Regions from separate parts of the Tardiphaga sp. 862_B3_N4_1 genome, predicted to be linked through region 1. Evidence: predicted binding sites of a transcription regulator. Region 1 holds the regulator's gene; each other region holds the start of a gene.
The links. The regulator LexA, encoded in region 1, represses DNA repair genes until DNA is damaged. The targets are predictions, from matches to a motif close to TGTTCNNNNTGTGTTCNG.
Positions count from the first base shown of each region.

Region 2: recA (recombinase RecA) is a predicted target of LexA. The motif match lies at 882-899, and genes of this name have one in related genera.
Region 3: AB8B02_RS28270 (DNA recombination protein RmuC) is a predicted target of LexA. The motif match lies at 909-926, and genes of this name have one in related genera.

Region 1 covers NZ_JBPWQB010000001.1:1,991,780-1,994,047, forward strand. The annotation lists gene AB8B02_RS09280 (ComEC/Rec2 family competence protein) at 1-1,100, shown strand, start outside; gene lexA (transcriptional repressor LexA) at 1,119-1,841, opposite strand; gene AB8B02_RS09290 (GNAT family N-acetyltransferase) at 2,144-2,268, opposite strand, start outside.
Region 2 covers NZ_JBPWQB010000001.1:3,441,206-3,443,473, forward strand. The annotation lists gene recA (recombinase RecA) at 1-780, opposite strand, end outside; gene AB8B02_RS16375 (nuclear transport factor 2 family protein) at 986-1,393, shown strand; gene AB8B02_RS16380 (hypothetical protein) at 1,656-1,847, shown strand; gene AB8B02_RS16385 (hypothetical protein) at 1,987-2,268, shown strand, end outside.
Region 3 covers NZ_JBPWQB010000002.1:2,332,134-2,334,401, reverse strand. The annotation lists gene fmt (methionyl-tRNA formyltransferase) at 1-164, opposite strand, end outside; gene def (peptide deformylase) at 204-725, opposite strand; gene AB8B02_RS28270 (DNA recombination protein RmuC) at 957-2,171, shown strand.

The DNA of each region.
Region 1 (2,268 bases):
TTTCGCCGGAAGCGTTGGTGCATCCGAGTTTTCAGATGTCATTCGCGGCGACGCTGGGGCTGGTCGCATTGGTGCAGATAGGCATGCCCGCGCTGTTTGCCTCGCCCGATCATTCCGCGACCGCGCGCGTGGCGCTATGGGGCGGACGCGAGATCGCGATGCTCGTACTGGCTTCGCTGGTCGCGGGCCTTGCCACCACGCCCTATGCTGCCTTTCATTTCCATCGCGTCACGCCTTATGGCGTCGTCGCCAATCTCCTGGCGATGCCGGTGGTCTCGGCACTGGTTATGCCGGCGGGCATTCTCGGTTTGGTGGCCATGCCGTTTGGCTTTGACGGTGTGTTCTGGCGGCTGATGGATGTCGGCATCCAGTGGATGATTGTCGTCACGCAATGGGTGGCAGCCTTGCCCGGCGCCATCGGCCGGATGCCGGCCTTCGGGACGGGACCGCTGATATCAGCCAGTATCGGCATCATCGTGCTGGGATTGCTGCGCACGCCGTTGCGCCTCGCAGGGCTTGGTGTGCTTGCGCTCTCGATTGTCTGGGCGTTGCTGGTCAAGCAGCCGGATGTCCTGATTTCGGGTGACGGTCACAGCGTTGCGGTACGGGGCAGGGAGGGGCGCCTGCATATGATGCGCAGCGCCAAGGATGCGTTTCTCGCGAAGGAGTGGCTTGCCGGTGATGCCGACGCCCGGCTGCCAACGGATGCCTCCCTCAGCCACGGTGTGTCCTGCGACCGCGACGGGTGCATCACGGCGCTGGCCGATGGGGCTTTGGTGGCGCTGGTCTTACAGCCGGATGCCTTCGCAGATGATTGCGAGAAAGCGGCGCTCATCGTCACGGCGCGACAATCGCCGAGGGATTGCAGGGCGCTGGTGATCGATCAGGATCGCTTGCAACGAAATGGCGCGGTGAGCCTGCACCGAACTGCGAACGGCTTTACCATCGATGCCGTCCGGCCACGGGGCTTGGACCGTCCGTGGTCGCGCGCCATTCCTGATGAGCCCCAGCACGATCTGATCCCGAACAGTCGTACGCCACAAAATCGGCCGGTGGATGCGACGCCGGCGGAAGCCGATCTTCAACCCGAAGATCAGTAATCCGCCGAGGCGCAAATCTCAGTAGCGGCGATACAGGCCGATCAGCTTGCCCTGAATGCGCACCCGGTTAGGCGGCAGGATGCGAACTTCGTAAGCGTCGTTCGCTGGCTCTAGCGCGATCGACGCGCCGCGGCGGCGGAAGCGCTTCAACGTGGCTTCCTCGTCGTCAATCAGGGCCACCACGATGTCGCCGGTGTCGGCGCTTTCGTTGCGCTGGATCAGCACCGTGTCGCCATCGAGAATGCCGGCGTCCTGCATGGAATCGCCGCGCACTTCGAGCGCGTAATGTTCGCCGGAGCCGAGCATGTCGGCGGGCATGCTGATGGTGTGGCTGCGGGTCTGCAGCGCCTCGATCGGCGTACCTGCCGCGATCCGGCCCATGACCGGGATGGCAACCGTGCGGCCATTGTCATCATCGCCGCTGTTGCTGGCGATGCTGGCGGCCGAACGCACCTTGCCAAGCGTGCCTTCGATGACGCTGGGCGTGAAGCCGCGGCGCCCGGTGCCGCCGGTGACCGGCGCGCCGAGCTCTGGCAGCTTGATGACTTCGATGGCACGGGCGCGGTTGGGCAGACGGCGTATGAAGCCGCGTTCTTCCAGCGCCGTGATCAGACGATGGATGCCGGACTTCGAGCGCAGGTCGAGCGCATCCTTCATCTCGTCGAAGGACGGCGGGACGCCGGCTTCCTTCAGCCGTTGATCGATGAATCGCAGGAGTTCGTATTGTTTGCGCGTGAGCATCTGAAGCCATCCTCAGTTGACGGTGTCGGCCGCCGCGTGCGTTTCAAAGGGCCTTCGAACGGTGAGTCTCAATCCTGAGACGATCGTTCGAAGATCGGTTGCGCGAGTTCGGGCACTCTCAAACTACTCAAAGCCACAGAATCTCGAAACAAATCATGAACGAACACTATATGTTCCATATGTGTTCTGCAATGCTTAATTTGCCGTCAACAGAACGCACGTTGAGTGAGGTTTGAGGAGGCTGTTCCTCACCAGTCGTCGATCCTCGACGGACATGGAAAATGCTTCCGCGGTCGCTTGGGCTACGCGGACGTCACGCGCCCAATGGGCGGCGGCGGAGTCGTGGAGCCGGTCGCCAGCGAGCGCTGAACCATGATCGTGTCGGCCCAGCGGCCGGAGCGATAGGCGACGCCGGGCAGCAAGCCGA
Region 2 (2,268 bases), 1.4 Mb from region 1:
CACGACCTTGACGCGGGTCGAGTTACCAACGACCTCGTCGCGCTCCTTGATCGCGCCGATGCGGCGGATGTCGAGACGGACCGAGGCGTAGAATTTCAGCGCATTACCGCCGGTGGTGGTTTCCGGCGAGCCATACATTACACCGATCTTCATGCGGATCTGGTTGATGAAGATCACCATCGTATTGGATTTGTTGATCGAGGCGGTCAGCTTGCGCAGCGCCTGGCTCATCAGACGAGCCTGCAGGCCGGGCAGCGCGTCGCCCATTTCGCCTTCGAGTTCGGCGCGCGGCACCAGCGCTGCCACGGAGTCGATGATCAGCACGTCCACCGCGCCGGAGCGCACCAGCGTGTCGGCGATTTCCAGCGCCTGTTCGCCGTGATCCGGCTGCGAGATCAGGAGTTCATCGACATTGACCCCCAGCTTGCGGGCATAGACCGGGTCGAGCGCGTGTTCGGCGTCGATGAAGGCGCAGATGCCGCCCTTCTTCTGGGCTTCCGCGGCGCAATGCAGCGCCAAAGTCGTCTTGCCCGAGGATTCCGGTCCGTAGATCTCGATCACGCGGCCCTTGGGCAGCCCGCCGACGCCGAGCGCGATATCGAGGCCGAGCGAGCCCGACGAAATCACCTCGATATCCATCGACCGGTCGTTCTTGCCGAGCTTCATCACCGAGCCCTTGCCGAACTGGCGCTCGATCTGGGAGAGCGCGGCCGACAGGGCCTTGGTCTTGTCCATGGAGGATCCTTCAACGATACGCAGGGCAGTCGGAGTGGTAGCCATTGATCTAGCTCCTTATGAAGGGATTCGCGACAGGACAAACGGCAAGCGCCAAAGGATGGCGGCGCTGTTCGGGTTGAAAACAATGTACCCTATCTGTTCTATGTTCGCAATATGTTCTTTTGGGAATTTCGGTACTGGCCTGTTTCCGACCGCAGTGGCCTACTTTGAGAACGGCGCTGGCCTACTTTGATTCTTGGAGTGTTCGATGTCCGATACGGTGGGCGATCTATTCGACCGTTGGGAGAAGGTTTGGCACGAGTGCCAGTACGATTTAATTCCGAACTGCGTGGGATCGCATTACATCCGGCATGACGAAAAAGGTGACCGAACCGTCACTCAGGACGCCTACGCGACTGAATTAATGACGGTGCACAAAGAGCGGCCCGGGACGCGCGTCGTAGTCTACGACCATTCCTTCACGGATGACCGCGCGTGGTTTCGATTTGCGTTCGTCTGGCCCGATCCGGCGAGTGGTGAGCAGCGCAGCCGGGCGGGGATGCAGAGCTATCGGATCGAGGACGGCAAACTTGCCGAAACATGGATCACGCTGCTGGCCTTGGGCACCACATGGGCCGATGAGCCACAAGAGCGCTGGACCGTCCGTCGAGCATAAGAAAAGGGCGGCCTCTTTCTTAACCCGCTACGACTTCTTGAAAAGTGCAGGCTTCGGAGTAATCGATTCCCAAAGGCCCGTGATTTGCCTACAGGCTGCGCGTATGTCGCGTAGCCTGACGGCATGGTCTGGCGCTGGGCCAATTCGCTCACCGAGTCGGACATCCGCGACGAAGCAGACGTTTCGCTGCATCCCGAGCGGGCGGAATCTGGTCAGGTAGTCATCACCTGAAGTTGCCCCTTTTGCTTCGAGTGCCGGATTGATGAAGAAACTCACGACCATCATTCACTTCATCTGGGCAATCTCTGCGGTTACATTGGGTATGACAATCGGCGCTCTGTACGGGTGGGAGCATCAAGGGTGGATTGGTGCCATCGCCCTTGGCTTCGTTGGATTCTGTTTCGGCACGCTTGCTGCGGCTTCCCCTCAAATGGTCCTGCAAATCCTTCGCTAGCCTCAATGGCCTGGTTCGACAACGGCAGCGGCCCGATTGGGACTCATCGAGCCACTTTTGAACCTTCCTGCGCGTTTCCCGCACAACAGGATGTCCGCATCGCTCATGCGTTCAATCCGACATGGGAAGGTCACACGCCGTGAAGACGATCGCACTGCTCTCCGCCGCTGCCCTGTTGCTCGTCGAACTCAGCGGCGCGATGCCGAGGTCGAGCGTGGGTGGCCCGATGACCATCATGCTGATCATGTTTATCGCCATGCTGGCGGTGGGAATTCACGAGGCCTGGACAAAGAAGCACGGCCCGCTTGGATGGATCGCGAGCATTGTCGCTTCGGTCATCGGCGGCTTCGTGGCGGCGAGCCTGGTCAGCATGGTCATGGACATGATGCGTCCGCACCTGCACCTGAACGGGTCGCTCGCG
Region 3 (2,268 bases), on a different contig from region 1:
TCCGCCTCGCGCGCCACCGGCGTCGGCTGCAGCTTCATGCCACGGCCGGCGGGCTTTGCTTCGCGGGTATAGACGGCGACGATCTCATGGCCATGGGCCACGAGTTCGAGCAGCGTCGGCACCGCGAAATCCGGCGTGCCCATGAAGATCAAACGAAGCGACATAGGTCGGAGCCGATCTGTTGCAGCGTTGCGCGGAGAAACCTACTCCGCGCGCTTGGCGAGCTTGGTGAACTTCTTCAGCACACGATCGCGCTTCAGCTTGGAAAGGTAATCGACGAACAGCACGCCATTGAGATGGTCGATCTCGTGCTGAATGCAGGTCGCGAACAGGCCAGAGGCCTCTTCCTCGATGGTCTTGCCGTCGAGGTCCATATAGCGAATCCGCACCGTCGCCGGACGTTCCACTTCCTCGTAATATTCGGGAATCGACAGGCAGCCCTCTTCATAGACCGAGAGTTCTTCCGAGGCCGAGATGATCTCCGGATTGATGAAGACGCGCGGCTTCTTGCCGTCCTCCTCATCGTCCTTCTTGGCGATGTCCATGGTGATCAGCCGCAGCGGAACCGCGATCTGGATCGCCGCCAGCCCGATCCCGGGTGCGTCGTACATCGTCTCGAACATGTCGTCAGCGAGCTTGCGCACCTCCGACGTCACCTTCTCGACAGGTTTGGAGATCAGCCGCAACTGTTTGTCGGGCAGGATAATGATTTCACGAATGGCCATGGCGGCGATTTAATCTGCGCGCCGGTCCGGGTCAATCCGCTGGAAAAGCTGGACTTTGAAGGACGTTAACTCCCCGCTAACCATGAAAATTAAGGCGCGGTTAACGATGCCGGTTAAGGTCTGCTTAACCATATTTCTTAGGCTTGGGTTAACCAGGAAAATTCATCTTGCATTAACCATAAATGTTCCCTCTTCGTTCGCATGACCGACCGAATCGGCTACAAGGATGGGATGAACGAGATTCTTTTCATGATCGGCGACATGCCGGTCACCGCCGGCGTGGCATTGATGGGCTTTAGTGCTCTGGCGCTGGGTTTGCTGCTCGCCATCGCCATCATCATCGCTCGCTCCGGTAGCCGCGGCGCCGCCATGGCCATGGCCCAGGCGATCCGCGCCGACGAACTGGAAGAACGCCTCAGCGAAGTGCTGAAAGCACAGAACGAAGCCACCGGCCGCGTCGACGCCATGGGCCAGGCCTTGGCAGGCCGTCAGGCCGACATGGCACGCGCGGTGTCCGAGCGACTGGACTCCGTGACCCATCGCGTCGGCCAATCCATGGAACAGACCACGCGCAACACCATGGAAAGCCTGAGCGCGCTGCATGAGCGCCTGGGCATCATCGACAACGCCCACAAGAATCTCACCGACCTCACCTCGCAGGTGACGACCTTGCGTGACGTGCTCGCCAACAAGCAGTCGCGCGGCGCCTTCGGTCAGGCGCGGATGGAAAGCATCGTCAAGGACGGCATGCCGAGCGGCGCCTATGCGTTCCAGCACACGCTGTCGTCGGGTAAGCGGCCGGATTGCGTGATCTTCCTGCCGGACCAGCGCCCGCTGTGCATCGACGCAAAATTCCCGCTGGAAGCCGTCACGGCGCTGCATGACGCACGCAGCGACGACGAGAAGAAATACGCGGCGCAGCGCTTGCGCGCCGACGTGATGAAGCATGTTACCGACATCGCCGAGAAGTATCTGGTGGCCGGCGAGACGCAGGATACGGCGCTGATGTTCGTGCCGTCGGAATCCGTCTATGCGGAAATCCACGACGGTTTCGACGACATCATCCAGAAAGCCTATCGCGCCCGCGTCGTCTTGGTGTCGCCGTCGCTGCTGATGCTGGCGATCCAGGTAATGCAGCAGATCCTGAAGGACGCGCGGATGCGCGACGCCGCCGACCAGATCCGCACCGAGGTACTGAATCTGGGCGACGACCTCACCCGGTTGCGCGATCGCGTGATGAAGCTGCAGACGCATTTCGGGCAGGCCAATGAGGACGTCCGCCAGATCCTGATTTCCGCCGACAAGATCGAAAAGCGCGCCGGCCGCATCGAGGAACTGGATTTCAGCAAAAGCGAGCCGGCGGCCGAGATAGCCCCGGCCATCGCGAAGACCGCCGCCCCCGACATGTTCGCGCCGCTGCCGCGCAAGCTGCAGGCGGGGGAATAGCTCCAGAACTCCAACTGTCATCGCCCGGCCGAGCGCGCAATTGCGCGCTTGGACCGGGCGATCCAGTATCCGGCGGCGGTTGTAGTTTGCTATGAAG